DNA from 3 places in the Lentzea sp. NPDC003310 genome. Region 1 is predicted to be linked to each of the others. Evidence: riboswitches for the same ligand, from Rfam matches in the RefSeq annotation. Region 1 holds a riboswitch; each other region holds the start of a gene.
What was found. A riboswitch is a leader RNA that binds a small molecule or an ion and turns the genes downstream of it on or off. The one in region 1 is predicted to bind glycine.

Region 1 (9,885 bases):
AGCGGCGAGTTCGTCGTCATCGACGTCGGCAGCCTCAACGGCACCTACGTCAACCGCGAGCCGGTCGACCAGGCCGTCCTCGCGAACGGCGACGAGGTCCAGATCGGCAAGTTCCGCCTCGTCTTCCTGACGGGTCCTGGCTCCGCGGGAGCCTGACGCGTGACGGCCGGGCGGCCACAACGCGGGGGGTCGAGCATCGGGGCTGTGCTGGCACAGCTCCGGCCCGAGTTCCCCGACGTCACCATCTCCAAGATCCGCTTCCTGGAAGCGGAGGGGCTGGTCCGCCCGGCACGCACCGCCTCCGGCTACCGCCAGTTCAGCGCGGCGGACGTCGAGAGGCTGCGGTTCGTGCTGTCCGCGCAACGCGACAGGTACCTGCCGCTCAAGGTGATCCGCGAGCAGCTCGACGCCGGTGCGGACGCGGCCGCGTCCTCCACCGTCTCGCGGATCGATCTGCTGGCCCAGACGGGCCTCACCGCCGACCAGCTCTCCCAGCTGGAACGCGACGGTCTGCTGCGCCCCGGTCCCGGCGGCCGGTTCACCGCCGACGACATCACCGCGCTCCGCACGATCCGGACGATGACCGGGCTCGGCGTCGAGCGCGAGCACCTGCGCGCCGTGCGCGCGGCGGCCGACCACGAGGTGGTCGTCCTGAAATCTTTCTCAGATCCCGAGACGGTTCGGGAATTGGCCGACCTCTTCACCTCGTTGCACACGTTGTTGGTGAGGGCGGGTCTGCGTCAGTCCTGATCTAGGGCGAGCGGGTGCCTTCTTGATCACGATCTGCCCGCAACGATTGAGCACTCGGCCCGCTTGGCGGGTAGCGTCGGACAGGTACGCCGGGGGATGCTCGGGTGTGAATCCGGGTCGTCCCCGAACGATAAGAGGGAGGCGAGGCCCGATGAGCGAGATGCGTGTCGTCGGCGTGCGGGTGGAGCTGCCCCAGAACCAGCCGATCCTTCTTCTGCGCGAAACCGAGGGCGAGCGGTACCTGCCGATCTGGATCGGCAGCGTCGAGGCCACGGCGATCGCACTGGAGCAGCAGGGCGTGCGCCCGGCCCGTCCGCTCACCCACGACCTCCTCAAGGACGTCATCGGGGCGCTGGGGCGCAACCTGGAACAGGTGAGGATCACCGATCTGCAGGAGGGCACGTTCTTCGCGGAGCTCGTGTTCGACGGCGACGTGCGGGTGTCCGCGCGGCCCTCGGACTCGGTGGCGCTGGCGTTGCGCGTGGGGGTGCCGATCCACGCCGAGGAGTCGGTGCTGGCCGAGGCCGGCCTGATCATCCCGGACGAGCAGGAGGACGAGGTCGAGAAGTTCCGCGAGTTCCTCGACTCGGTCTCCCCCGAGGACTTCCGCGGAGCGGATACATAGGCACTGTCGCGGAGCGGACACATAGGCACCGTCGCGGGGCAGACTCGCGGTGCGACGCCTGGGACGCCTGTGAGTGAGTTTCGGTGCGTCGCACTCCGTCTCGTATGGGCTGTCGAACGTTCGTTTGGACGTCACCCGACAGGACTACTTTAGGTCGTTATTCTCGCTAAACGATCACTAAACGTCACCTGAACGTCCTAGTTCGGGTGACGGTATGACCCTCCACCTCAGGTTGAGGGTCGTCGCTCCCCGCGCGTCGCGTTGACCTGCCATCGGACCGGTCTTACCGTCGAACTCGAGTGGACGTCGCCGCTTCGCGAGAGTGGACGCGGCGGCTTGACGGTCATGAGTTTCGTGGCCGTTCCGAGGGGAGGCAGGCGTGGTCGAGGAAGCGCCCTTGAGGGCCGAATCCGGGCTGCAGGGTGAACTGTTCCCGGACTCCTCGCTGCCGGACGAGCTCGTCGGTTACCGAGGACCCGCGGCGTGCCAGATCGCGGGCATCACGTACCGGCAGCTCGACTACTGGGCAAGGACAGGGCTGGTCGCCCCGACGGTGCGGATGGCGCACGGCTCGGGCAGCCAGCGGCTGTACTCCTTCAAGGACATCCTGGTCCTCAAGGTCGTGAAGCGACTGCTGGACACCGGCGTCTCGCTGCAGAACATCCGGGTCGCGGTCGACCACCTGCGCCGCCGCGGCGTGCAGGACCTGGCGAGGATCACGCTCTTCTCCGACGGCACCACGGTCTACGAGTGCACCTCGCCGGAGGAGGTCGTCGACCTGCTGCAGGGCGGTCAGGGCGTGTTCGGCATCGCGGTGAGCGGTGCGATGCGCGAGATCTCCGGCACGATCCACGAGTTCCCGGCCGAACGTGCGGACGGCGTCGAGATCGCGCCGATGACCGAGGACGAGCTGACCCGCCGCCGGCGCGAGCGCGCCACCGGCTGATCATGGCCGACCGGCCGTCCCCGGTGGCCGGTCGGCAGCAGCGCGTGGCCGATCGGCGTCCCTACCGTCACGGTCATGACGCACACCCCTTCGTCGCAGGTCGTCAAAGTCCTCGCCGCGGCAGTGCAGCGCGCGTTCCGCCTGGAGTTCGGCTTCCTCGGCACTGAGAACCTGCTGATCTCGCTGATCGACACCACCGGTCCCGGCCGCAAGCTCGGCGTGAGGTCGCTGCGGGCGCAGGCGATGGCACGCGGCACCGAGCACTGGGCGGGCGACGACGGCGGCGTCGTTCCCGAGGCTGATCCGGACGTCACGGCGTTGATGAACGCCGCCTGCGACCATGCCCGCGTGGACACCGTTCTGCCGGTCAGTCGCGCACTGGAGGCGTGTCTCCGTACGGCGATCACGGAAGCGGGCGACGGCGTGCTCACCACGACCCACCTCTCTCTCGCGCTGCTGGCTCAGGACACGGGACGTGCGGCCGACCTGTTCGTCCTGCGCGGGGTGGACGTCGAGGAGACGGCTGCCGCGGTGCGCGCCGACGCCGCGCGGACCTACGCGGAGGTCGAGGAGGCGCCCGCGGTCTGGTTGCTGCGCAAGGCGGGCGCGCTGGAGGGGGAGTCCGGCGGCGGGTACGTGCGCTGGCTGACGCGGCTCGTCGCACGCGGTCAGGGACTGGGCGGGCCGGTGCTGACCGTCGTGCGCAACGAGGCCGAACGGCTCGCGGTCGCCGCCCGGCGCGACCTCTCCTCCCGCGACCTGGTGGCGGCGGTGCTGACGGTCGACGAGCAGGTGCGGGTCGCGGGCCGGACCCTGAAGCCGGAGTTCGAGTCGGGTGGCGCGGCGGCGTTGCGCGCGGCCGGCGTCGACCTGGAGGCGTTGCCCCGGGGCGGGTCCGTCGAACGGGCGGTGGAACGGGCGAAGCTCGTCGCGGCCCGGAGCGGGGACGCCGTGGTGGGCACCCGCCACCTGCTCGTGGCGCTGCGGGACGACCCCGCCGACCCCGTCGCGCCGGCGCTCGCCGGTCTCGCCACTGAGACGTAGGTCGCGTCCCTAGCGACTACCCGGGCTGCCTGCGGGTATTCTTCTCGGGTAGTCGCTGAACTCAGGCGGGAGAGACCGGGTCGCAGAGCCCGGCGCCGAAGGAGCAAGTCCCTCCCCGGGAACCTCTCAGGCATCCAGGACCGCCGAGTGAGACGCCTCTGGAAAGTGGATCCCCGCAAGGGATCCCGCCGACGGTGAAAGCCCGTTCTCGCAACGGGTGAACCTCTCAGGCGCCCCTCGGGGTACGGACAGAGCGGGGAGGGCACCAGGACACGTGTGCCCGCAGCCCCCCGGAGGCGTTTGATGACGCAGGACCGCATTCCGCTCGCCGCTCTCGAGCACGGCACCCCGTTCGCCGACCGCCACGTCGGCCCGCGCCCCGCCGAACTCGCGCGCATCCTCGACGTCATCGGCGTCGGGTCGCTGGAGGAGCTGGCGCAGCACGCGGTGCCTTCGTCCATCCACGAGCGCGACCTCGTGCTGGACCTGCCCGCCCCGGCCACCGAGACCGAGGCGCTCGCGGAGCTGCGCGAGCTCGCGTCGCAGAACCGCCCGATGACCCAGATGATCGGTCTCGGCTACTACGACACCGTGACGCCGGGCGTGATCCTGCGCAACGTCCTGGAAAGCCCCGCCTGGTACACGGCCTACACGCCGTACCAGCCGGAGATCTCGCAGGGCCGCCTCGAAGCGCTGCTGAACTTCCAGACCATGGTGGGCGACCTGACGGGCCTGCCGACCGCGAACGCGTCCATGCTGGACGAGTCGACCGCCGCCGCCGAGGCGATGACGCTGGTGCGCCGCGCCGGCAAGTCCAAGTCGAACAAGTTCGTCGTCGACGCCGACACGCTGCCGCAGACGCTCGCCGTCATCGAGACGCGTGCCGAGCCGCTCGGCATCGAGATCGTCGTCGCCGACCTGTCGCAGGGCATCGAGGGTCTGGGCCTCGGCGGTGACTTCTACGGCGTGCTGCTGTCCTACCCCGGCGCGTCCGGTGTGGTGCGCGACCAGAAGGCGCTGATCGAGGAGATCCACGCCGCCGGTGCGCAGGCCGTCGTGGTCGCCGACCTGCTCGCGCTGACGCTGCTGCGCGCGCCGGGCGAGATCGGCGCGGACGTCGTCGTCGGCACCACCCAGCGCTTCGGCGTCCCGATCGGCTTCGGTGGCCCGCACGCCGGTTACATGGCCGTCCGGTCCGGTCTGGAGCGCCAGCTGCCCGGCCGTCTCGTCGGCGTCTCCGTCGACTCGGACGGCTCGCTGGCCTACCGCCTCGCGCTCCAGACGCGCGAGCAGCACATCCGCCGTGAGAAGGCCACGTCCAACATCTGCACCGCGCAGGTGCTGCTGGCCGTGATCGCGTCCATGTACGCCGTCTACCACGGTCCCGAGGGCCTGAGGTCGATCGCGACCCGCGTGCACCGCCTGGCCACCGTGCTCGCCACGGGCCTGTGCGAGGCCGGGCTGGACGTCGTGCACGGCGAGTTCTTCGACACCGTCGAGGTCCGCGTCGAGGGTCGTGCCGCCGAGGTCGTCGCGAAGGCCCGCGAGGCCGGCATCAACCTCCGTCTCGTGGACGCCGACGTCGTCGCGATCGCCTGCGACGAGAAGACGACCCGCGCGCACGTCATCGCCGTGTGGAACGCGTTCGGTGTCACGGGTGCCGACGTGGACGCGATCGACGCCGACACCGCCGACGGCATCCCGGCCGACCTGCGCCGCACCTCGGACTACCTGACCCACCCGGTCTTCCACGCGCACCGCTCGGAGACGGCCCTGCTGCGCTACCTGCGCGCGCTGTCCGACAAGGACGTCGCCCTGGACCGCAGCATGATCCCGCTCGGCTCCTGCACGATGAAGCTGAACGCCACCGCGGAGATGGAGTCCATCACGTGGCCGGAGTTCTCGACGCTGCACCCGTTCGCGCCGGTCGAGGACGCCGCCGGGCTGCTGAAGATCGTGTCCGACCTGGAGGCGTGGCTCGCCGAGGTCACCGGCTACGACGCCGTCTCGCTGCAGCCGAACGCCGGCTCGCAGGGTGAGTTCGCCGGCCTGCTCGCGATCCGCGCGTACCACCGCGCGAACGGCAACGAGGCTCGCGACGTCTGCCTCATCCCGTCGTCCGCGCACGGCACCAACGCCGCGTCCGCCGTCATGGCCGGCATGCGCGTCGTCGTCGTGAAGTGCGACGACAAGGGCAACATCGACATGGGTCACCTGCGCACCACCGTCGCGGAGCACGCCGACGACCTGGCCGCGATCATGATCACCTACCCGTCGACCCACGGCGTGTACGAGGACACCGTCCGCGAGGTCTGCGGCCTGGTCCACGACGCGGGCGGCCAGGTGTACGTCGACGGCGCGAACCTCAACGCGTTGATCGGCCTGGCCCGCTACGGCAAGTTCGGCTCGGACGTCTCGCACCTGAACCTGCACAAGACGTTCTGCATCCCGCACGGCGGCGGTGGCCCCGGTGTCGGCCCGATCGGCGTGAAGTCCCACCTCGCGCCGTTCCTGCCGAACCACCCGCTGCAGCCGACGGCGGGCCCGGCCACCGGTGTCGGCCCGATCTCCGGCGCCCCGTGGGGTTCCGCGTCGATCCTGCCGATCTCGTGGGCGTACGTGCGCATGATGGGCGGCGACGGCCTGCGTCGCGCCACCCTGACCGCCGTGGCGGCCGCGAACTACGTGGCGCGGAGGTTGGACGAGCACTACCCGGTCCTCTACACCGGCGAGGGCGGCTTCGTCGCCCACGAGTGCATCCTCGACCTGCGCCCGATCACCAAGGCCACCGGCGTGACGGTGGACGACGTCGCGAAGCGCCTCGCCGACTACGGCCTGCACGCGCCGACGATGTCGTTCCCGGTCGCCGGCACGCTGATGGTCGAGCCGACCGAGTCCGAGGACCTGGCCGAGATCGACCGGTTCATCGACGCCATGATCGCCATCAAGCGCGAGATCGACAAGGTCGGCGCCGGCGAGTGGCCCGTCGAGGACAACCCGCTGCGCAACGCCCCGCACACCGCGGCCAGCGTGACCGTCGGCGAGTGGAACCACCCGTACACCCGCGAGGAGGCCGTGTACCCGGCCGGTACCGGTGCTCCGAAGATCTGGCCGCCGGTCCGCCGCATCGACGGCGCGAAGGGCGACCGCAACCTGGTCTGCTCCTGCCCGCCGCTCGAGGCGTACAGCAGCTGATCCGAGTCACGGGAAAGGGGCGCACTCGGGGGTGCGCCCCTTTTCTCATGCTCCGACGGGGCAGGTCTCGTCGCCGCAGTTCTCGTCGGCGCCGATGCCGGGCCGGGACAGGTCGTGCTCGAACGCGAAGTGGAAGCAGTCGGGGTGCATCCGCTCGAACAGCTCGAAGTCCTCGGTCTCCAGCTCGACCGTCTCACCGCAGCGCTGGCAGGTCTGTTCCTCTGACACGCGCTGATGGTCTCACCCCCGCGCGAACAGCACCGCGCCGTCGTCGCCCAGCAGCCACCGGGCCTCGACGGTGAAGCCCGCGTCCCGCAGCCACCCCGCCACCCGCTCGGGCGGGCGCAGGTGGACGTTCACCCTCATCGGGTGCCCGCCGTAGCCCGAGGTCTTGAGGTTCGTGCGGTCGCCGACGTGGAAACCCAGCTGCAGCAGGCCGTCCGGTGCCAGCGCGGCGCGGAAGTGCCCGAACACCACGGGCACGAGCTCGTCCGGCACGTGGATCAGCGACCACCAGCAGAGGATCCCGCCGAGCCCGCCCGGCAGCGGGTCGGTCATCGAGCCCACCTCGAACCGCAGCCCGGGATGCGAGGACCGGGCCAGGTCGATCATCCCGGGGGAGAGGTCCATCCCGAACGCGTCCACCCCGTACCCGTGCAGCAGCGCGGTGGTGTCGCCGGGCCCGCAGCCGACGTCCGCGACCGGCCCGCGCACCTCCTCCGCGAACAGCCGCAACGCTGCCCGCAGGTGTGGCAGGTCGTCGAGCAACCCGCGGGTGAGGTCCGCGTAGCTGGTCGCCACCGTGTCGTAGGAGTCGCGCGTGTCCGTCAGCCAGTCGCCCACGTGCGGAGAACCTACTCGCTGAACGGCTCCGGCCGGTGCCGTCCGAACAACGCGAGCGAGGAGATCCAGACGTCCGGATCACCGTCCCAGTCCAAAGCCTTGATCTGGTCGGCCGACCGCCGTCCGCCGATGGCCCGCATCAGCTCGAACGACGTCGTCCGCAACGTCCCGGCCGGGTCGCCGTGCCCGAGCACCCGGTCGCCGTGCTCCAGGGTGATGCGCAGCGCCGGCACGTCGTTCTCCCGCATCCGCTGGTCGAGCTGCTGCAACGGCTTCACGAGCGCCGCCCGCACCTCGACGCCGTTCCGGTCGCCGGGCACGCCCAGTGCCGCGCGGAGGTCGTGCTCGTGCGCGATCACCTCCGACACCAGGACCGGCCCCATCGGGGTGTCGAAGAGCGGTGCGGCGAGCTCGCGGTTCGCGTCCCACTCGGCGAAGGCGTCGGCGAGGGTGTTGTCGCGGCGGTCGCGCACCTGCCGTTCACCCCACTCGCCCGTCTCGACGCCGTCGAACCGGCGGTCCGCGAAGTCGCGCAGACCGCCGGCGAGGTGCGCCACCACGTCCTTGACCGACCAGCCGGGCGTCGCCGCCACGGGCGTCTGCGGGTCGTGGCCCTCGACGAGCGAGGCGATCCGCTGCTTGGCCGCGTCGTAGATGGGGGCGTTGGTCATCGTCAGACCTCGTACTCCAGGGTGTAGGTGCCGCTGCCATCCTCCGCCCAGTCCACCGTCACCGCACCTCGCGCGTTGAGGAACTTCCCGGTGCCGTCGACGATCTCGGTCGTACCCTCCACAGCGGACCGGTAGGCGCCGACGTGCCGCAGCACCAGCGTGCCGTCGTCGGTGACGACCTCCTCGATCGCGGTCGTCCACGCGACGTTCTCGCCGTAGTACATGAGGTACCGGCAGCTGCCGACACCGCTGATCTCGCCGCCGTAGGTGAACTGGACGTGTGCCTCGGTGAGCTTGCGGCCCTCCACGTCGGCGTAGGGCCGGCCTTCCCACGTCTTCTCGTCCCAGCTCTTCACGGCGATGGTTCCTGTTGCCTTCATGGACGCCACTCTGCTGGTAATTCCTGACAGAACGTGTCAGGTTCATCCCATGAAATCCGGCAGGCTCATCCAGGTCCTCCTGCTCCTGCAGTCGCGGGGCCGGATGACGGCGGACGAACTGGCGGCCGAGCTGGAGGTCTCGCCGCGCACGATCTACCGCGACGTCGAGGAGCTGTCCGCCGCGGGCATCCCCGTCTACGCCGACCGCGGCCCGGCGGGCGGCTACCGGCTCGTCGACGGCTACCGCACCCGGCTGACCGGCCTCACCACCGACGAGGCGCAGTCGCTGTTCCTCGCGGGCCTGCCCGGACCCGCGGAGGCGCTGGGGCTCAAGGAGTTCGCGGCCGCAGCGCAGCTCAAGCTCCTCGCCGCGCTGCCGACCGAGCTGCGCTCGCGTGCCGAGCAGATCCGCGGGCGCTTCCACCTCGACACCCCGACGTGGTTCCGCGGCGACGAGCCGACCGAGCACCTCGCCCCGATCGCCGACGCGGTCTGGGAACAGCGCCGGGTCCGCATGACCTACCAGCGCTGGGGCAGCGAGACCGTGGAGCGCGAGGTCGACCCGTACGGGCTCGTGCTGAAGGCCGGGACCTGGTACTTCGTCGGCAGCGGCCGCACCTACCGCGTCTCGCGCGTGCTCGCGCTGGAGGTCACCGCCGACACGTTCGACCGCCCGGAGGACTTCGACCTGGCGGCGTTCTGGGCCGACTGGTCCGAGCGGTTCGAGGCCCGCATGTACGGCGAGCGCGTCACGGTCCGCATGACGCGGTCCGGCCTGGACAAGACCCAGTACCTGCTCAGCGGCTACCAGGCGCGGGTCGTGCGCGAACTGGATCCGCGGCCGGGGGAGGAGTTCGGCTTCCCGACCGAGTCGACCCGGCACGCCGTCGCTGACCTGCTCAAATTCGGCGCGGACGTGGAAGTGTTGGCACCGAACGACTTGAGGGCCGACATCGCCGCGACAATCAAGGCGATGCACGACGTCTACAACGGTGCGAAGCTACCCGCATGGTTCCGCTGATCTCGTTGAACAACGGAGTACGGATCCCTCAACTCGGCTTCGGCGTCTACCAGGTGCCGGAGGAGCAGGTGGCCGGTGCGGTCACCACGGCCATCGAGGCCGGTTACCGCAGCATCGACACCGCCGCGGCCTACGGCAACGAGTCCGGTGTCGGCGACGCCATCGCCGGCATCCCCGACCTGTTCGTCACGACCAAGCTGTGGAACGCGGACCAGGGCCACGACGCCACGCTGCGCGCGTTCGACGAGAGCGCGCGGCGCCTGCGCCGCGACGTCATCGACCTCTACCTCATCCACTGGCCTACCCCGGAGCGCGACCTCTACGCCGAGTCGTGGCGCGCGATGGAACGCCTCTACGCCGACGGTCGCGTGCGCGCGATCGGCGTGTCCAACTTCCACACCCCGCACCTG
Region 2 (9,885 bases), on a different contig from region 1:
GCTGTTGTCGTTCAGCAGGATCCGGCGGTGCGCGGCGAGCGCGATCTCGAACCCGCCGCCGAGCGCGGTGCCGTTGATCGCGGCCACGACCGGTTTGCCGAGCTTCTCCAGCCGGCGCAGCTGCGACTTGAGCTCCTCCACGCCTTCCAGCGCCTGCGAGGCGTTCTCCGGCGTGATCGCGATCAGCACGTTGAGGTCGCCACCCGCGAAGAAGGTCTTCTTGGCGGACGTGATGACCACGCCGGTGATGTCGTCGGCTTCGAGCTTCGAGACCGCGTCGCCCATCAGCTCGCGGTACTCGTCGTTCATGACGTTGGCGGAGCCGGACATGTCCATCGTCAGGGTGACGATGCCGTCCGCGTCCTTGTCGTAGTGGAACGGCATGCCTCAGACCCTCTCGATGATCGTCGCGATACCCATGCCGCCGCCCACGCACAACGTGGCGAGGCCGCGCCGCAGGTCCCGGCGCTCCAGCTCGTCGAGCAGCGTGCCGAGGATCATGCAGCCGGTGGCGCCCAGCGGGTGGCCCAGCGCGATCGCGCCGCCGTTGACGTTGACCTTGTCCTCCGGGATGTCCATGTCCCGCAGGAACTTCAGCACGACCGACGAGAACGCCTCGTTGACCTCGAACAGGTCGATGTCCTCGACCGAGAGGCCCGCCTTGTCCAGAGCCTTGCGGGCGGACGGCGCCGGTCCGGTCAGCATGATCGTCGGCTCGGTGCCCACGACGGCCACGGAGACGATCCGGGCGCGCGGCGTGAGGCCGAGGGACTGGCCGGCCGCCGCCGACCCGATCAGCATGGCCGCGGCGCCGTCGACGATCTGCGACGAGTTGCCCGGCGTGTGCACGTGGCTGATGCGCTCGACGGTCGGGTACCGGTCGATCGCGACGGTGTCGTAGCCGAGGTCGCCGTGGAACTGGAAGCTCGGCTTGAGCTTCCCGAGCGAGTCCACAGTGGAGTCGGGACGGATCGTCTCGTCCTCCTTGAGCACCACCGTGCCGTTCTGGTCGACGACCGGTACGACCGAGCGCTCGAACCAGCCGTTCTTCTGCGCCTCGAACGCGCGGGCGTGCGACCGGGCGGCCCACGCGTCGACGTCCGTGCGGGAGAAGCCCTCCAGCGTCGCGATCAGGTCGGCCGAGACGCCCTGCGGCACGAACGACAGGTCGAAGTTCGTCTGCGGGTCGATCGCCCACGCGCCGCCGTCCGAGCCCATCGGCACGCGTGACATCGACTCGACGCCGCCCGCGACCACCAGGTCCTCGAACCCGGACGCGACCTTGGCCGCGGCGAGGTTCACCGACTCGAGGCCGGACGCGCAGAACCGGTTGAGCTGCACCCCGGCCGGGCGCTGGTCCCACCCGGCGGCCAGCACGGCGGTGCGGGCGATGTCGCCGCCCTGCTCACCGAGCGGGGACACGACGCCGAGCACGACGTCGTCCACCGCCGAGGTGTCGAGGGAGTTGCGTTCGGACAGCGCGCGCAGCACACCGGCGGCCAGCTCGACGGGCTTGACGCTGTGCAGCGACCCGCGCTTCCCCTTGCCACGCGGCGTGCGCACCGCGTCGAAGATCAAGGCTTCGCTCATGACACCACGCTAGGCCCGCTCCCGGGACCTGGCCATGACCGTGGAGGGTGACCGATTAGCTCACCCGGAACTCCATGTGCTCCGGCTCGTCGACGTCCACGAACCCCATGCGCCGGTAGAGCCGCCGCGCGGGCTCGTTGTCGTCGTACACGCGCAGCCGCACGAGCTTCCAGCCCTCGCCGGCCGCTGCCGTCAGCACGGCCCTGACCAGCGCCTCCCCGACGCCGCGGCCGCGATGCGAGGACCGCACCCACATCGAGTACAGCTCCAGGCCGCCCGGCGTCTCCGCCGCGCCGACCAGTCCGGCGGGCTCCGGGGCGAGCGCGACGAACTTCAGCCCGCGCCCGACGGACTCCCGCCAGTCGGCCTCGGTGTAGGCCTGCTCACGGGCCAGCGTCGACCCGAACCCGCCGGGGTCGGAGGCCAGCGCCTCGAGGCGGACGTCCCGCCAGAGCGTCCAGGCGTCCGGCGTGAGCTGCTGGATCTGCATACCGGGCAGTCTGACCGATCGGGGTGGGAATTTCGCTCAGTTTTTCGGGTGACGACCTGGCGCGGCGGTCATGGCGTGGACCACCGCCCGGTGGTTTCGTGGACCGCATGGCAGAGCGTCGATCGCGGTGGATGGACAGCGACCTGGACCAGTTGCGGCAGCTCGCGCGCACGTTCTTCGAGAAGGAGGTCACGCCGAACGCCGAACGCTTCGCCGAGCAGAAGCAGGTCGACCGCGACCTCTGGACCAAGGCCGGCGAGCTCGGGCTGCTGTGCCTGAGCATCCCCGAGGAGTACGGCGGCGGTGGCGGCACGTTCGCGCACGAGGCCGTGCTGCTGGAGGAGCAGGCCCGCGCCGGCGACAGCGCGTGGGGCAACAGCGTGCACAGCGGCATCGTCGCCCACTACCTCAACTCCTACGGCACCGAGGACCAGAAGCGGCGCTGGCTGCCGAAGCTCGCGTCCGGCGAGTACGTCGGCGCGATCGCGATGACCGAACCCGGCGCGGGCTCCGACCTCCAGGGCATCCGCACGAAGGCCATCAGGGACGGCGACGAGTACGTCATCAACGGCTCGAAGACGTTTATCACCAACGGTGCGCTCGCCGATCTCGTCATCGTGGTCGCCAAGACCGACCCCGCGCAGGGCGCCACCGGCATCTCCCTGCTCGTCGTCGAGAACGACATCCGGCGCGGCCGCGTGCTCGACAAGGTCGGCATGAAGGGCCAGGACACCGCCGAGCTGTTCTTCGACGACGTGCGCGTGCCGGCCGCGAACCTCCTCGGCGGCCAAGAAGGGCTCGGGTTCATCCAGCTCATGCAGCAGCTGCCGCAGGAACGCCTGATCATCGGCGTCTGCTGCATCGCGGGCATCGAGGCCGCGACGGAGCTGACGCTGAGGTACGTGAAGGAGCGCCAGGCGTTCGGCAAGGAGCTGATCAAGTTCCAGAACACCCGGTTCAAGCTCGCCGAGTGCGCCACCGAGGCGGCCGTGACCAGGGCGTTCATCGACGAGTGCATCGAGAAGCACCTGAAGGGCGAACTGGACGTGCCGACCGCCGCGATGGCGAAGTGGTGGGCGAGCGACCGGCTGAGCAAGGTGGTCGACGAGTGCGTGCAGCTCTTCGGCGGCTACGGCTACATGACCGAGTACCCGATCGCGCGTGCCTGGTCCGACGCCCGCGTCCAGCGGATCTACGGCGGCACGAACGAGATCATGAAGGAAATCATCGCGAGGTCCTTGTGAGCGGCCCGCTGGCAGGACTTCGGGTCGTCGAACTGGCGGGACTCGCGCCCGCGCCGTTCGGTGCCATGGTGCTCGCCGACCTGGGCGCCGACGTCGTCCAGGTGCACAAGCCGGGGAGTCACCCGGCCGTCCCCGGCGACTTCCTCACCCGCGGCCGGCGGTCGATCGCGATCGACACCCGCAAGCCCGAGGGCGCCGAGCTGGTGCTGGGCCTGGTCGAGCGCTCGGACGTGCTGATCGAGGGCTTCCGGCCGGGCGTCACCGAACGGCTGGGCATCGGCCCCGCCCAGGCCCTCGCCCGCAACCCGCGCCTTGTATATGGGCGCATGACCGGTTGGGGGCAGGACGGGCCGCTGGCCGACCGGGCGGGCCACGACATCAACTACATCGCCGTGGCGGGCGCTCTGGAGCCGTTGGGACGGGCCGGCGGGCCGCCGTCGTTCCCCATCAACCTGCTCGGCGACTTCGGCGGGGGAGGGCTGCTGCTCGCCCTCGGCGTGCTGGCCGCGCTGTACGAACGGGAGCGCTCCGGACGCGGCCAGGTCGTCGACACGGCCATGGTCGACGGCGCGGCGCTGCTGACGACGTTCCTGCACGGCATGCGGTCCGCGGGCCTGTGGTCCGGCGGGCGCGGCGAGAACATGCTCGACGGCGGGGTGCCGTTCTACGACGTCTACGAGGCGGCCGACGGCAGGTACGTGGCGATCGGCGCGCTGGAGGAGAAGTTCTACGCCGACCTGGTCCGCGTGCTGGGCCTGCAGGAGGCGCCGAGTCGCAACGACCCGGCGAACTGGCCCGAGCTGCGCGAGCGCATCGCGGCGGCGGTGAAGACCCGGCCGCGGGACGAGTGGGCGGACCTGGCGCGGGACACGGACGCGTGCCTGGCGCCGGTGCTGACCCCGGCCGAGGCGGCGGTTCACCCGTACAACGCCGCCCGAGACACTTTCGTGGACGTGTCCGGGGTGGCCCACCCGGCTCCGGCGCCCCGCTTCGACCGCACTCCGGCGGCCGTTCCGACGCCCCCGGTCCCGCCGGGGACGAACACCGCGGAAGTGCTTGCCGACATGGGTGTGGCAGAGGACCGGATTATGGAACTGAGGCGGTCTGGAGTAATTGGATGAATGGTCGGGTGCGTATTAAAGGCGCCACGACGGCGTGACGGTGCGTGATCGGGCACGGTCGGCATCCGGGTGAGCCCCGGTGCAACAGTCCTTCTTCCAAGCTGTGGGATGCGAGGGTGTCCGTGTTCACCTCGTGCCCAGGACATCGGCGCTGCTGAGGCCCGTCTTTAGCCGCCATTCGGGTGACATTGGACGTCGTGCAGGCGTGCGTCCCTGGCGGATCCTGTGACGAGTTTGGCGTGGTCGTTGTTCATCGGCCGGGTGAATGAGGGACCATGACGGGTGACACGGGCGGTCGGCCGCCCGACCGGTGAACGACACGGACGGAGAGGTACCTGTGAACCTCAAGAAGGTGCTAGTGCTGGCGGGCGTCGCGCTGGTGCTGTTCCTCCTGATCACCCAGCCCGAGCAGTCCGCTTCGGCGGTGCAGCAGGTCCTCGGCTGGCTGCGTCAGGGCGCGGAGTCGATCATCACCTTCGTCCGCAGCCTCTTCGGGACGGCCACCCCGCTCAGCTAGTCACGGACGGTGATCTTCAGCCCTCCGCGTTGCGCCGGACGGGTGGAATGAGGCCAATCACGCACTGGTAACGGGTGTTCTGGGGATTCAGGGTCTGGCGATTGTCAGACCTACCGAATACCTTCCGCTGCAATGGCCGATCCCCGACCGACGAGGAGGCATTGATGGTCGAGGACTCCGGGGTCCACGAGCTGTTGCAGCAGTGGGCGGCTGAACGGTCTGACGACGCAGAGATGCAGGAGGTGAACCGGATCAAGAACGCGTGGCTCGCGGAGGCTCCCCCCTCGGCGCCCGGCATCCCCGTGCAGCGGGGAGGCAGGAGTGGGTCGCGTGGCTTGGTCAAGGTCGACTCGGCGGATCCGGCCTACGTGGCCGCGATGCGCAAGCGGGCGCCGGAGGCACCCGAGGCACTGCTCGCCGCCGCGGCGAGCTACTGGCAGCTGGTGGGCGACGTCGCCGAGGCCGAGCAGTGGTGGGACGCGGGCATCAGCCCGTTGGACCAGCGCGCGCTCGACTACCGCGCGGCCGGCCTCACGCCTGCCGACCTCGGGAGGCGCCTGGGACCGATGACGGTTCTCCAGCACCTTCGTCGTGGCTCCGCCGCGGCCTGGTGCGTCGCACGTCTGCAGAGGCAGCGCCGGGACGGCGTGGCGTAGTAGCGGAACGGGCTGTCGGAGGCGGCAGCCCTGTATCCACTCGTTGAACGGGCACGCGCGTCCGTGCGGGGCGCGCTCGCCGAACGTTCGTCCGCCGTGTTCCTCAGCTGAGGGCCGAGGCCCTCACACCCCACGGGGTGGCCTCCATCAGGAGGCCTCACCCAAGTAGTCTTGAGGTCGTGCGCGGCCTCCTTACCCCCCAACGTGTGCTGATCGCGCTCGCCTGTCTGGCGGCGTTGATCGTCTGTTGCGGGCTCGCCTGGTGGCAGTGGCAGCGCTTCGAGTCCGCCAGCGGCACGTTCCAGAACCTCGGGTACGTGCTCCAGTGGCCGCTCTTCGGCCTCTTCCCCCTCTTCATGGTGTGGCGCTTCCGCAAGCTCGCGCGCGAACGCCGTGACGAGGCTCTCTCACCCGAGCCGGTTGCAGCCGCTCCTTCGCCGGTAAGTACGGTTGTCGCCGTCAAACCCGCGCCTGTCGAGCAGTTCGACGATGACGAAGACGCGGAGCTCGCGGCCTACAACCGCATGCTCGCGGACCTCAACGCGCGGGACGGTCGTTGAGCGAAGGCGGGCAGATGAAGGGTGCGTTGACCCGGTTCAGGGTCATGGCTTACGTGGTCGGAGTCTTCCTGCTGCTCCTGGTCGTGGCGATGGTGCTCAAGTACGCCGCGGACATGGGTGGCGCGATGAAGGTCGTCGGCCCGATCCACGGCTTCCTCTACGCCATCTACCTGGTGCTTTCGGTCGACCTGGCGCTGAAGCTCCGGTGGTCGATCAAGGGCACCCTGCTGGTGCTGCTCGCCGGCACGATCCCGTTCCTGTCCTTCTGGGCGGAGCGCAAGGTGGTCGAGAAGACCGCTCAGGGCGTGCCGTTGTGACGTTTGGCCTGCTAGCGTCTGGGGCTACCAACTGAACACGGCCGTCGATGTCGCGCGGGAGAGCTCCCTTGAGTGGGAGCACCGTAGGAGCAACTCCTCCCCGGAATCTCTCAGGTACAGGTACCGCGCGACGCAGGCAACTCTGAAAAGCAGGCTGCTCGGCAGCCTCGCCCACGGTGCAAACCACTGCGGTGGTGAAGCTCTCAGGCTCATGACAGAGGGGGAGGCTCGCTCTAGTGAGGAGTCTCCGATGGACCGTGTCATTCTTCTGATGCCTCAGCCGGCCGCGTCCGGCTCTTCGGCGCACCCTGGAGGAGCGTTCTGATGTCCCGCCTCACGCCTCTGAACGCCGAGCACGAGCAGCTCGGCGCGATGTTCACCGACTTCGCGGGCTGGCGGATGCCGCTGCGCTACTCGTCCGAGCTCGCGGAGCACCACGCCGTGCGCCAGACCGCGGGCCTGTTCGACCTCACGCACATGGGTGAGATCGTGCTGACCGGTCCGCAGGCGGGGGAGGCCCTCGACTTCGCGCTCGTCGGCCACATCTCCGCGCTCGCGGTCGGCAAGGCGCGCTACACGATGATCACGCAGGCCGACGGCGGCGTGATCGACGACCTGATCGTGTACCGCCTCGGCGACGAGGAGTTCATGGTCGTCGCGAACGCCTCCAACGCTTCAGTGGTGGCTGAAGCACTGGTCGAGCGCGCCGCCGGGTTCGACACCGTCGTCACCGACAAGTCCACGGACTACGCGCTGATCGCGATCCAGGGCCCGAAGTCGGTCGAGATCCTTTCGGGCCTCACCGACACGGACCTCTCGACGGTCAAGTACTACGCCTCCTACCCCTCCACGGTCGCCGGCGTCGACGCGCTGCTCGCCCGCACCGGCTACACCGGCGAGGAGGGCTTCGAGCTGTTCGTCGCGCCCGCCGACGCGTCCGCCGTGTGGGCAGCGCTGCTCGAGGCCGGGCAGGCGCACGAGCTCAAGCCGTGCGGTCTCGGCTGCCGCGACACGCTGCGCCTCGAAGCCGGGATGCCCTTGTACGGCAACGAGCTCACGACGTCGCTCACGCCCTACAACGCGAACCTCGGCCGCGTCGTGAAGCTCGACAAGCCGGGCGACTTCGTGGGCCGCGACGCGCTCGCCAAGGTCGCCGAGTCCGGTGTGGACTCGGTCCTGGTCGGGCTGAAGACCCCCGAGCGCCGTGCCCCGCGCCACGGGTACGCGGTGCTGAACGGCGACGAGGTCGTGGGCGAGGTGACGTCGGGCGCGCTGTCCCCGACCCTCGGCTATTCCGTCGCCATGGCCTACGTGACCAAGGCCAGTGCCGAGCCGGGCACCCAGTTGCTGGTGGACGTCCGCGGCAAGAAGCAGCCGGTCGAGGTCGTCGCACTTCCGTTCTACAAGCGCGCCAAGTAGGGAGTTCTTCCAGATGTCCGACCAGTTCAACGCTTCCCTCGCGGAGTACGACCCCGAGGTCGCCGAGGCCGTCGCGGCCGAGCTGGCGCGCCAGCAGGGCACGCTCGAGATGATCGCCTCGGAGAACTTCACGCCCGTGTCGGTCCTGCAGGCGCAGGGCTCGGTGCTGACGAACAAGTACGCCGAGGGCTACCCCGGCCGCCGCTACTACGGCGGCTGCGAGCACGTGGACGTCGTCGAGCGCCTCGCCATCGAGCGCATCAAGTCGCTCTTCGGCGCGGGCTTCGCGAACGTGCAGCCGCACTCGGGCGCGCAGGCCAACGCGGCCGCGATGTTCGCGCTGCTCCAGCCCGGCGACACGATCCTCGGCCTGGACCTCGCGCACGGCGGTCACCTGACCCACGGCATGCGGATCAACTTCTCCGGCAAGCTCTACAACGTCGTGCCGTACCACGTCGCCGACTCCGACGGCCGTGTCGACATGGCCGAGGTCGAGCGCCTGGCGCAGGAGCACCGCCCGAAGCTGATCGTCGCGGGCTGGTCCGCCTACCCGCGCCAGCTGGACTTCGCCGAGTTCCGCCGCATCGCGGACTCGGTCGAGGCCTACCTGATGGTCGACATGGCGCACTTCGCCGGCCTCGTCGCCGCCGGTCTGCACCCGTCGCCCGTGCCGCACGCGCACGTCACGACGACCACGACCCACAAGACCCTCGGCGGTCCGCGTGGTGGCGTGATCCTGTCGAACGAGGCCGACATCGCCAAGAAGATCAACTCGGCGGTGTTCCCCGGCCAGCAGGGCGGCCCGCTGGAGCACGTGATCGCGGCCAAGGCCGTGGCGTTCAAGCACGCCGCCTCGCCGGAGTTCGCCGACCGCCAGCGCCGCACGCTGGAGGGCTCGCGGATCCTCGCCGACCGCCTCTCGCAGGCGGACGTCGCCGAGGCCGGCGTGAAGGTCCTCACCGGCGGCACGGACGTGCACCTGGTCCTGGTCGACCTGGTGAACTCCGAGCTCGACGGCAAGCAGGCCGAGGACGTCCTGCACCAGATCGGCATCACGGTCAACCGCAACGCCGTTCCCAATGACCCGCGTCCGCCGATGGTGACGTCCGGTCTGCGGATCGGCACGCCGGCGCTCGCCACCCGCGGGTTCGGCGAGGTGGACTTCACCGAGGTCGCCGACGTGATCGCGGAGGCCCTGAAGCCGGGTGCGGCGCTCGACGAGCTGCGCGCCCGCGTCGAGGTGCTGGCGGCCAAGCACCCGCTGTACTCCACGCTCTGACGCACTGACGACGAAGGGCGCCACCGGGACTTCCCGGTGGCGCCCTTCGCGTTCTGCGTCCCTGGAGCGAAACGACGGGAACCCCGGCCCCTTCCCCAGGGCCGGGGTGTCACCGTGTCAGGGTGATGTGTGTCTCAGATGGACCGTCCTAACGGGATGCTGTGGGGTTACGCAGCGGGGGCCGTGACACCGGGGGGCAGGCACTCCACGTTGCGCTTGCCGTCGGGCTGGATCACGAACCAGGTACCGCCGACGCCCTGGCCCTTCCAGGCACCCGGCTTCGGGTCCTGCGAGTAGGCGTAGAGGGCCCAGCCGTCGATCGCGACCTGCTTCTTGCCGTCGGCGCGGGTGATCAGGGAGACCAGCTTCGAGTCGATGCCCTCGACCTGCGGGACGGTGTCCGACAGCAGCGGCGGCCACGTGGTGGCGCACGTGCCGTTGCAGTTCGACTTGCCCTCGGGCTTGGGAACGTCCTTGTCGAAGCGGTACATCGTGCGGCCGTCGCCGTCCTGGACCACGAGGCCCATCTTGTCGACGGGCTTGCCCACCAGCTTCAACGAGCTGACGGGAGCGGCAGCCGGGGGCTGCGCGGCCGGCTGGGCGGCCGGGGTCTCGGGGGCCTGCTGCTGCACGGGGGTTTCGGGCGCCTGCGCGGGCTCCTGGAGTACCGGGGGCTGACCCACGTCGCCGTA
Region 3 (9,885 bases), on a different contig from region 1:
CGGTGACGAGGGCGATGCGTGGGACGGGTACTTCGTCGGCGCGATGCTCGGCGACGGCGGCATGACGGCGCTGACCCCCGAGTTCCACGGAGATCCTGACGACGGCGCGGTCGCTTTCCTACGTGAATACGCGGCGAAGCACGGTTGCGGCGTCACCGAGACCGCGAACGGGAAGATCGTTCGACTGCGGTTCCCGTTCAAGCAGTGGAAGCGCAACCCGCTGACGGAGGTCCTGCGCGCCTACGACGTGTGGGGCAAGCGGTGCGAGGTCAAGGCACTGCCCACCCGGCCGTTCAGCCGCGAGTTCTGGATCGGTGCGCTCTCCGGGCTGATCGACACGGACGGCTGCGTGCGTGAGCGCGTCAACGCGAAGGGCACGGTCCACGGCGCGGTCGAGTACGGGACGGTGTCCCGCCGACTGGCGGAGCAGGTCTCGGACGCGTTGCTGCGGCTCGGTGTCACCAACATCGTCCGCGAGCGCTCGGTACGTGTGGGCACCGGACACATCCAGGGCCGGCACCCGATCCACATCGTCGAGGTGAACCGCGCCACCGCTCTGGTTCGGCTCGCGGAACTACTGGACCTGCGCATCGGGTACAAGGCCGCAAAGCTCGCACGACTCGCGGAACTGCTGGCGCACGTGGCGCCCGCGCACAGTGAAATGCACGGCTACGACGAAGCGGTCGCACTGGACCGGATCGTGTCGATCGAGGATGGAGGTGAGCGCCCGACCTACTGCGTGACGGTGGAGCCGTCGAACGTCTTCGTGGCGGCAGGTCTGGTCACCGGCAACTGCCTCCGAAACCTCAGGAACTTCGACGAGGCCGGCATGTCCGACGAGGCAGCGGCAGCCGTCGCGGCACGTCTGGCCGACCCCGGCCAGGTAGCGCGCTCGCGGCAGTTCCCGTTCCGCTTCCTCTCCGCGTACGAGGCGGCACCGACCCTGCGCTGGGGCTACGCCCTGGACCAGGCGCTGCAGCTGTCGCTGCGGAACCTGCCCGCACTGCCGGGCCGCTCGCTGGTCCTCGTCGACACCTCGGGGTCGATGACGGGCCTCGGCTTCTCGGCCCGCTCGAAGGTCAGCCCGGTGAAGGCCGCGGCGATCTTCGGCGTCGCCCTGGGCGCGAAGGGCGAGCAGGTCGACGTGGTCGGGTTCGCGGACGGCACGTTCCGGCACGACGTCAAGCAGGGCTCGTCGGTCCTGCGCGGGGTGGAGCGGTTCCTGCAGAGGGTCGGCGAGGTCGGGCACGGCACCGACATCATCGGGTCGCTCAAGCGCTCCTACCGGGGGCACGACCGCGTGTTCATCATCTCGGACATGCAGACGATCTCCGGGCCGTACGGGCAGGGCGTCTCGGACGTCGTGCCGGCGCACGTGCCGGTCTACGGGTTCAACCTGAACGGGTACCAGCGCGCGGCGTACGCCACCGGCACGGCCGGTCGTCACGAGTTCGGCGGCCTGTCCGACGCGACGTTCCGGGCCATCCCCCTGCTCGAGGCGGGCCGGAACGCGGACTGGCCGTTCTGACGGTGTGAGAGCTCTCCCTGACGTGGAGAGCTCTCACACTTACTATCAGTTAGCGTTTTGACCAGCTATGATGCCGTCATGGACTACAACGTGTTCGCGAAGGCGTGCCCGTCACGTCCCACGCTGGAGCACGTCACGGGCAGGTGGGGCGGCCTCACGCTGGGCGTGCTCGTGGACGGCCCGCTGAGGTTCAACGAACTGCGCCGCCGCGTCGACGGGGTCAGCGAGAAGATGCTGTCCCAGACGTTGCAGGCGCTCGAACGCGACGGGCTCGTGCACCGGGAAGCCCAGAACACGAACCCGCCGCGTGTCGACTACAGCCTGACGCCGCTCGGGCGCGAGACGGCGGACAGGCTGCTCGCGCTCATCCAACTGCTGGAGGCGCGCATGCCCGAGGTGCTGGCGGCGCAGGCCGCCTACGACGCTCGCTGAGTCAGCACTCGATCACGTTCACGGCGAGTCCGCCGCGAGCGGTTTCCTTGTACTTCACCGACATGTCCTTGCCGGTGTCGCGCATGGTCTTGATGACCTTGTCGAGCGACACGAAGTGCGAGCCGTCGCCCCGCAACGCCATCCGCACCGCCGTGATGGCCTTGATGGACGCGACGGCGTTGCGCTCGATGCACGGGATCTGCACCAGGCCGCCGATCGGGTCGCACGTGAGGCCCAGGTTGTGCTCCATGGCGATCTCGGCGGCGTTCTCGACCTGTTCCGGGGTGCCGCCGAGCACCTCGGCCAGGCCGCCCGCGGCCATCGAGCAGGCCGAGCCGACCTCGCCCTGGCAGCCGACCTCGGCGCCGGAGATCGAGGCGTTCTCCTTGAACAGCACGCCGATCGCGCCCGCCGTGAGCAGGAACCTGACCACGCCGTCGTCGTTCGCTCCCGGCACGAACTTCGTGTAGTAGTGCAGGACCGCCGGGACGATGCCGGCCGCGCCGTTGGTCGGCGCGGTGACGACGCGGCCGCCCGCCGCGTTCTCCTCGTTGACCGCGAGCGCGAAGAGCGTGACCCAGTCCATGACCCGCAGCGGGTCGGTGACGAAGTGCTCGCTCTCCAAGCGCTTGCGCATCTCGGCGGCGCGGCGGCGGACCTTCAGGCCGCCGGGCAGGGTGCCGTGCTCGGTGCAGCCGCGTTCGACGCACTCCTGCATGACGTGCCAGATGTGCAGGAGTCCTTCCCGCACCTCGGTTTCCGTGCGCCACGACAGCTCGTTGGCCATCATGATCTCGCTGATCGACAGGCCGGTCTCGCGGCAGCGCGCGAGGAGCTGGTCGCCGGTCAGGAACGGGTGCGGCAACGGCGTGGTGTCCGGCTTGATCCGGTCGGTGCCGCTCGCGTTCTCGTCGACGACGAAGCCGCCGCCGATCGAGTAGTAGACGGCGTGCTCGACCGGCTTGCCGCCGCTGAACGCCTCGAAGCTCATCCCGTTGGGGTGCAACGGGAGTGACTTGCGGCGGTGCATGACGAGGTCGCGGTCGTGCGTGAAGCCGATCTCGTGCGTGCCGCCGAGCTTCAGCCGGCCGCCGGAGATGATCTCCTCGACGCGTTCCGCCGCGACGGACGGGTCGACCTCCTCGGGGAGGTTGCCCTCCAGGCCGAGGAACACGGCCTTGGGGCTGCCGTGGCCGTGCCCGGTGGCGCCGAGCGAGCCGAACAGCTGGACGTGCACGCGGTCCACTGTGGACAGGCGGTCGCCGAGCTTGTCGACGAACATCGCGGCCGCGCGCATCGGGCCGACGGTGTGGGAGCTCGACGGTCCGATGCCGACGGAGAACAGGTCGAAAACGCTGATCGCCACTGATCAGTCCTTCGTGGTGGTGGGGCGGTCAGTCAGTGTTGGTGAGCTCGGCGTACTTCGCCGCGGTGAGCAGGTTCTCCGCCGAGTCGACGCGGACCTTGAACAGCCAGCCCTCGCCGTACGGGTCGCTGTTGACGATCGCCGGGTCCTGGACGACGGCGTCGTTGACCTCGATGACCTCGCCGGTGACGGGCGAGAACAGGTCACTGACGGACTTGGTGGACTCGAGCTCGCCGCAGACGGCGTTGGTGACGACCTTGGCACCGACCTCGGGCAGCTGCACGTACACGATGTCGCCGAGGGCGTCGGCGGCGTACTCGGTGATTCCGCAGGTCAGCGGGTCCTGGGTACCCGGCGTCCAGTCGACCCACTCGTGCTCGACGGTGTAGAGCAGGTTGTCGGGGAACTCCACGGCGACTCCTCTGGCTGTGACGGATGCAGGAAACTTGCGCCCCCTCCGCCGTGCAGAGTTGCCTACCCCGAGTGGTCTTGCTGCCTGAGAGTGTGCGGGAGCTTGCCCCTTCGGCGCCCCGACTGCGCTCGTCGAGGTCTCTCCCACGCGGGTTCTGGCGCTCGCGCGCCGCGGCCGGTGTTCAGTTGTCCGGGCCGAACGCTATGTGCGGCCCCCGCCGAGTGTCAACGCGAGACCGTCGAGTGGAACGCGAACCACGCTCAGGTCGCTCTGTCCCAAGTGAACAATCGCGGGGTGCCCGGATAGTGCGATCCGCACAGTGACATGACCTTCCGACTGCCCCACATTGTGAGATGTCGGCCACCGAACGGAGGAGTCATCGTGCGGATCGCAGTTCCCCGCGAGATCAAGAACCACGAGTACCGCGTCGCTCTCACCCCTGCCGGTGCGCACGAGCTGACGAGCCGCGGGCACGACGTGTTCGTCGAGCAGGGCGCCGGTCTGGGCTCCGCGATCACCGACGAGGAGTACCTCGCCGCGGGCGCGAAGATCCTCGCGTCGGCCGACGACGTCTGGGCCGAGGGTGACATGGTCCTCAAGGTCAAGGAGCCGATCGCGGAGGAGTACCCCCGCCTGCGCGCCGGCCAGACCCTCTTCACGTACCTGCACCTCGCCGCCGACAAGCCGCTGACCGAGGCGCTGCTCGCGTCCGGCACGACGGCCATCGCGTACGAGACCGTGCAGCTGCCGAACCGCGCGCTGCCGCTGCTCGCCCCGATGTCCGAGGTCGCGGGCAGGCTCGCCCCGCAGGTCGGCGCGTTCATCCTGATGAAGCCCTCCGGCGGCCGCGGCGTGCTGCCCGGTGGCGTCCCCGGTGTCGCCCCGGCCCGCGTGGTCGTGATCGGCGGCGGCGTGGCGGGCATCAACGCCGCCACGATCGCCGTCGGCATGGGCGCGGACGTGCAGATCCTCGACACCAACGTCGACCGCCTGCGCCAGATCGACGCCCAGTTCCAGGGCCGCCTGCGCACGCTCGCGTCGAACTCGTTCGCGATCGAGCAGGCCGTCCGCGAGGCCGACCTGGTCATCGGCGCCGTGCTCGTCCCCGGTGCCGCCGCGCCGAAGCTGGTCTCGAACGCGCTGGTCGCCGAGATGAAGCCGGGCTCGGTGCTCGTCGACATCGCGATCGACCAGGGCGGTTGCTTCGAGGACTCGCGCGCCACCACGCACGCCGAGCCGACCTACGAGGTCCACAACTCGGTGTTCTACTGCGTCGCGAACATGCCGGGCGCCGTGCCGCGCACCTCGACCTACGCGCTGACCAACGTGACGCTGCCGTACGCGGTCGCGCTGGCCGACAAGGGCTGGGAGAAGGCGCTCAAGGACGACCGTTCGCTCGCCCTGGGCCTCAACGCGCACGCCGGCAAGCTGACCAACGGCCCGGTGGCCGAGGCGACCGGCCTGCCGCACACGCCGCTCGAGTCCGTGATCTGAAAGCCAACTGAATGAGGAAGCCCCCGCACGCGTGAATCGCTGCGGGGGTTTCGCCTATCTGAGGGCGGCGACGCGCGCCTTGATGCCGTCGATCACGCAGTCCAGCCCGAACTCGAACTGCCCCTCGAGCGTCCAGATCTCCTGCACGTCCAGCATCTTCACGTAGTTCGGGTGCTTCTCCCGGTGCAGGTCGGCGATCTTCGCCAGGTCGGGCGGGGGCGAGTCCATCCCACCGCGGGCGACGAAGTTGACCTCCGCGATCGAGTACCCCACGGCGAAGCTGGAGATCGTCGAGATCGACTGCGCCGCCGCGCCCAGCGACAGGCCGGCCCCCAGCATGGTCGTGAGCATCGCGTCGCTCATCGCCACGGCCTTGGGGCCGATGCTGTTGAACTCGCCCTGACCGCGGATCCACCACGGGTGCTTGTGCGCGAGATGACGCATCGCGTGCATCATCCCGCGCACCGCCGTCTCCCAGTCGTCGTCCGGGCCCGGCAGCGGGAACTCGCCGTAGACCTCGTCGAGGCAGAGCTCGATCAGCGCGTCCTTCGTCGGCACGTGCCAGTACAGCGACATGGGCGCCGCGCCGAGCGCCGCCGCGAGCTTGCGCATGGACAGCTTCGCCAGGCCGTCGGCGTCCAGCATCTCCATCGCCTTGCGGACGATGGCCTCCCGGCTCAGGCCGAGGGGCTGGCCGCTGCCGGGCCTGGGCTTGCCGAACCACACGCTCTCCACATCGCGATCCTAGGCACGCCGCAGCAACACGCTGGCCACAACACCTCCCATAAACACGGCGACCGCGCCGATCACGAGGCTCACGCTCATGCCGTTCGAGAACGCCTCCCGCACGACCGCGACGTCCGCGCCGCTGTGCAGCGCCTCGCTCAACGACCGGCCGGGAACGCCGTCCGGCAGCGAGGCCACGAATCGCGCCGACAGAAGTGCGCCGAGCACCGCGATGCCGAACGAGGAACCCAGTTCCGTCAACGTGCCCGACAACCCGGACGCGATGCCGGCGCGTTCCGGCGGGATCGAACCCATCAGCGCGTTCACCGCGACCGGTTGCGACACCCCGACTCCGACGCCGATGAGGACCAGGCCGGCGAGCGTCGGCGGGTAGGTCTCGCCGATCGACAGCAGCAGCACACCGGCCGCGACGACCGTCATGCCGAGCAGCATCGCGCGGCCCGCACCGAGCTTGACGACGAGCTGTCCCAGCGTGTTGCTGGTGACGAGCAACGCGATCGCCATCGGCGCCACGCGCACGCCGGCCTCCAGCGGGCTGTAGCCGAGCACGCCCTGGAGGTGCTGCGTCAGCAGGAAGAGCGAGCCGGCCATGCCGAACGCGGCCAGCACACCCGAGGCGACCGCGCCGGTGAACCGCCGGTTCCGGAAGAACCCGAGGTCGAGCATCGGGTCGGCGGTGTGCCGTTCCCACAGGGCGAACCCGGTCATGGCGACCAGGCCGATCGTGACCGGCACGCCGAACTCGGCCGAGCCGAACCCGTGCTCCGGCACCTCGATCACCGCGTACACGATCGACACCATGCCGACGATCGACAGCACCGAGCCGAGCACGTCGGGCCTGCGCACGGTCGGGTCCTTCGACTCCGGCACCAGGAACGCGACGGCGGCGATCGCGAGCAGCGCCACCGGCACGTTGATCAGGAACACCGAGCCCCACCAGAAGTGCTTGATCAGCGCGCCGCCGATCACCGGCCCCGCTGCGAACCCGAGACTCGTGACGGCGGCCCAGATGCCGATGGCCTTGGGGCGCTCCTTGTCGTCGAACAACTGCATGAGCACGGCGAGCGTGCCCGGCATCAGCACGGCGGCGCCGATGCCCATGAAGCCGCGGGCCGCGATCAACGCCTCGGACGACCCCGCGTACGCCGCCACCGCGCTGCCCGTGCCGAACAGCACCAGGCCGGCCAGCAGAGCGCGCTTGCGGCCGAACCTGTCGCTCAACGAGCCCGTCGTGAGCAGCAGACCCGCCAGTGCGAGCGAGTAGGCGTTGATCATCCACTGGATGTCGGCGGTGCTCGCGTCCAAGCCCGTGGAGATGGACGGGATCGCCACGTTGAGCACGGTGTTGTCCAGCACCACGACCATCACGGACAGGCACAGCACGCCGAGCACGGCCCAGCGTTGCGGGTGCGGGTGCACCACGGCCTTCTCGGTCGTCGAAGTCATCGTTCCTCCCCCTTACGGTGTACGAGGAACTTACAGCGTACGAGACCGCAGGGCGCAAGCGGTTTTCGCTCGGAACAGAAGAGGAACAGACGGGGAGAAAAGAAAGGGCGGCCGCGCTCAACCAGCCTGGGGGTCACTGGGAGCGGGGCCGCCGTCACCAAATATAGCGGGCTTTGGCCGAGCGCGCCCAGCACCCCCGCCGAAACGCGACCCAAAAGTTTCCCCGAGTGGACCACTGCCCGTGTCCGGCCCGTCCAGCAAACGAGTGAATTCCCGATCGCGCGGTGCGGCGAGCAGGGGCTTCGGCCGATGAAGACGGAGTCGGGTGTCCCTCGAAGGGAGATTCCATGGCTGAACCACAGGGATGGATCCACTGCCACGACCCGTTCGGTCGTGACAGGTCGATGACCGTTCTGGTGGAGAACGACCGGGTCCTGCTGGTCACGCCACCGGGCGAGACCGCTGTGATGTCCGCCACCCAGACCCGCCGGTTGGGCTCTCTGCTCGACCAGGCCACGGCGAAGATGTGATGGACGAGACCCTGCGCGACGCGGTGCTGCAACGCCTGGCACTGCTGGACAAGGTCGCGGAGCACGGTGAGGCCGAGGCGCTGGTCCCGTTGGCCCGAGCGGAGATCCACCGCCTCGCGGACGGCTGGCGGCTCCTGCTCACGGTCCACCAGCCCGACGAGGACGGCCGCTGCAAGGCCTGTCCCGGCTGGCTGCGCCGCCGCCGGTGGCCTTGCCAGATCTGGAACATGGCGCACCAGCACCTGATCGGCGAGGGCCTGCCGCACCGCGAACGGCGGCGGCCGTTGCGCAACCCCTTCACTCGATCAGGTGTTATCGAACTGCCGGAGGAGACACCGGCCGAGATGACCACCGAGCTGCCGATCTTGACCGCCGAACACCCGGTGGTGCACCGCGCACCCGTCGTGACTCGTCCCAAGCACGCCTTGCCGGACTGATCCATCAGGCAGGATGGGCCGCATGCATGACGGCAGCGGCCTCATCGCGGTGCAGAACCTGACCAAGCAGTTCGGTCCGGTGACCGCGGTGCAGAACCTGAGCTTCACCGTGTCACCCGGCAGCGTGACGGGCTTCCTCGGCCCGAACGGCGCCGGCAAGACGACGACCCTGCGAATGCTGCTGGGGCTCGTGAAGCCGACGAGCGGCACGGCGACGATCAACGGGAGGCCGTTCCACCAGCTCGGTCACCCCGCCCGCGTGGTGGGCGCGGTGCTGGAGGCGCAGGGCTTCCACCCGAACCGGACGGCGCGCAACCACCTGCGCGTCTACGCGGCGGCGATCGGCGTTCCGGACGCGCAGGCCGACCAGGTCCTCGGACTGGTCGGCCTCTCCGGTGCCGCCGACCGCAACGTCGGCGGGTTCTCGCTGGGCATGAAGCAGCGGATGGCCGTCGCCACCGCGCTGCTCGGCGACCCGCAGGTGCTCGTCCTCGACGAACCGGCGAACGGCCTCGACCCCGAGGGCATCGCGTGGCTGCGGAACTTCCTGCAGTCGTTCGCGCGCATGGGCCGCACCGTGCTGATCTCCAGCCACCTGCTGGCCGAGGTCGAGCAGACCGTGGACCAGGTCGTGATCGTCTCGCGCGGGCAGACGATGTACTACGGCCCGCTGGACCACCTGCGCCAGCAGCAACAGCGCCGCGTCTTCGTGCAGCCGTCGGACATCGGCGCGCTCGCGACGGCGTTGCAGGCGGAGGGCGTCCACGGCCTCGAACAGCTGCCGGACGGCCGTCTCGCGGTGTCCGGAGTGGACTCCAAGCACGTCGCGGACGCCGCGTTGCGCGCGGGCGTGTCCGTGTACGGCATCCAGGAGGAGCAGGCCGACCTGGAGCAGATCTTCTTCCGGCTCACCAGCGGCCAGTACGCCGCGCCCGCGCCGGCTCCGTACCAGCAGCAACAGGGTGGTTGGGCCTGATGGGCAACCTCGTGCAGGCAGAGCTCCGCAAGACCACGACGACCACGCTGTGGTGGGCGCTGCTCATCCCGACCGTGCTGATCGCGCTGGGCGGCGGGCTGCTGTCCGGTCTGCTCGGCCAGTCGTTCGTCGAGGTCTTCTCCTCGTCGGAGGCGGAGCAGCTCTCGGACGCGCTCGGCGTGACGCCGGACCAGTGGAAGTTCGGCGTGCTCGGCATCGGCCGGACGATCAACCTGGCCACGCTGTTCCCGTTGATCTTCGGTGCGCTGGCGGTGGCGAACGAGGTCGGCTCGCGCACGATCACGACGACGTTCCTCACGGCGCCGTCGCGGGTGCACGCGATGGCGGCCAAGCTGATGGTCTACGCGCTGTGGGGCGCGATCTACGGCCTGGCGATCATCGGGTTCACCGCGCTCGGCATCGTGCTCACCAGCAAGTCCGGCCAGATGCCCGACGCGGGCGGCTGGGCGATGCTCGCGCTGGTCTGCGTGCTGGCCTCGATCCTCATGACGATGTT

Region 2: another riboswitch for glycine. It lies ahead of gcvT (glycine cleavage system aminomethyltransferase GcvT); the one in region 1 lies ahead of gcvP (aminomethyl-transferring glycine dehydrogenase).
Region 3: another riboswitch for glycine. It lies ahead of gcvH (glycine cleavage system protein GcvH); the one in region 1 lies ahead of gcvP (aminomethyl-transferring glycine dehydrogenase).

Annotation. Positions count from the first base shown of each region.
Region 1 is NZ_JBEXNC010000013.1:121,633-131,517, forward strand. It holds gene garA (glycogen accumulation regulator GarA) at 1-156, shown strand, start outside; gene ABZX02_RS26790 (MerR family transcriptional regulator) at 205-750, shown strand; gene ABZX02_RS26795 (bifunctional nuclease family protein) at 902-1,375, shown strand; gene ABZX02_RS26800 (MerR family transcriptional regulator) at 1,755-2,321, shown strand; gene ABZX02_RS26805 (Clp protease N-terminal domain-containing protein) at 2,397-3,365, shown strand; glycine riboswitch at 3,422-3,518, shown strand; glycine riboswitch at 3,522-3,619, shown strand; gene gcvP (aminomethyl-transferring glycine dehydrogenase) at 3,669-6,560, shown strand; gene ABZX02_RS26815 (hypothetical protein) at 6,606-6,788, opposite strand; gene ABZX02_RS26820 (class I SAM-dependent methyltransferase) at 6,801-7,403, opposite strand; gene ABZX02_RS26825 (maleylpyruvate isomerase family mycothiol-dependent enzyme) at 7,415-8,074, opposite strand; gene ABZX02_RS26830 (DUF3224 domain-containing protein) at 8,077-8,454, opposite strand; gene ABZX02_RS26835 (YafY family protein) at 8,504-9,475, shown strand; gene ABZX02_RS26840 (aldo/keto reductase) at 9,463-9,885, shown strand, end outside.
Region 2 is NZ_JBEXNC010000017.1:231,188-241,072, reverse strand. It holds gene ABZX02_RS32620 (3-hydroxyacyl-CoA dehydrogenase NAD-binding domain-containing protein) at 1-384, opposite strand, end outside; gene ABZX02_RS32615 (acetyl-CoA C-acetyltransferase) at 388-1,590, opposite strand; gene ABZX02_RS32610 (GNAT family N-acetyltransferase) at 1,646-2,080, opposite strand; gene ABZX02_RS32605 (acyl-CoA dehydrogenase family protein) at 2,188-3,324, shown strand; gene ABZX02_RS32600 (CaiB/BaiF CoA-transferase family protein) at 3,321-4,445, shown strand; gene ABZX02_RS32595 (hypothetical protein) at 4,783-4,962, shown strand; gene ABZX02_RS32590 (transcriptional regulator) at 5,127-5,618, shown strand; gene ABZX02_RS32585 (hypothetical protein) at 5,825-6,178, shown strand; gene ABZX02_RS32580 (DUF3817 domain-containing protein) at 6,193-6,495, shown strand; glycine riboswitch at 6,541-6,631, shown strand; gene gcvT (glycine cleavage system aminomethyltransferase GcvT) at 6,820-7,914, shown strand; gene glyA (serine hydroxymethyltransferase) at 7,928-9,193, shown strand; gene ABZX02_RS32565 (hypothetical protein) at 9,361-9,885, opposite strand, start outside.
Region 3 is NZ_JBEXNC010000002.1:15,927-25,811, reverse strand. It holds gene ABZX02_RS02760 (LAGLIDADG family homing endonuclease) at 1-1,528, shown strand, start outside; gene ABZX02_RS02755 (helix-turn-helix domain-containing protein) at 1,607-1,960, shown strand; gene ABZX02_RS02750 (L-serine ammonia-lyase) at 1,962-3,326, opposite strand; gene gcvH (glycine cleavage system protein GcvH) at 3,355-3,738, opposite strand; glycine riboswitch at 3,801-3,894, opposite strand; gene ald (alanine dehydrogenase) at 4,120-5,232, shown strand; gene ABZX02_RS02735 (TetR/AcrR family transcriptional regulator) at 5,287-5,967, opposite strand; gene ABZX02_RS02730 (MFS transporter) at 5,977-7,425, opposite strand; gene ABZX02_RS02725 (hypothetical protein) at 7,773-7,955, shown strand; gene ABZX02_RS02720 (hypothetical protein) at 7,955-8,392, shown strand; gene ABZX02_RS02715 (ABC transporter ATP-binding protein) at 8,415-9,368, shown strand; gene ABZX02_RS02710 (hypothetical protein) at 9,368-9,885, shown strand, end outside.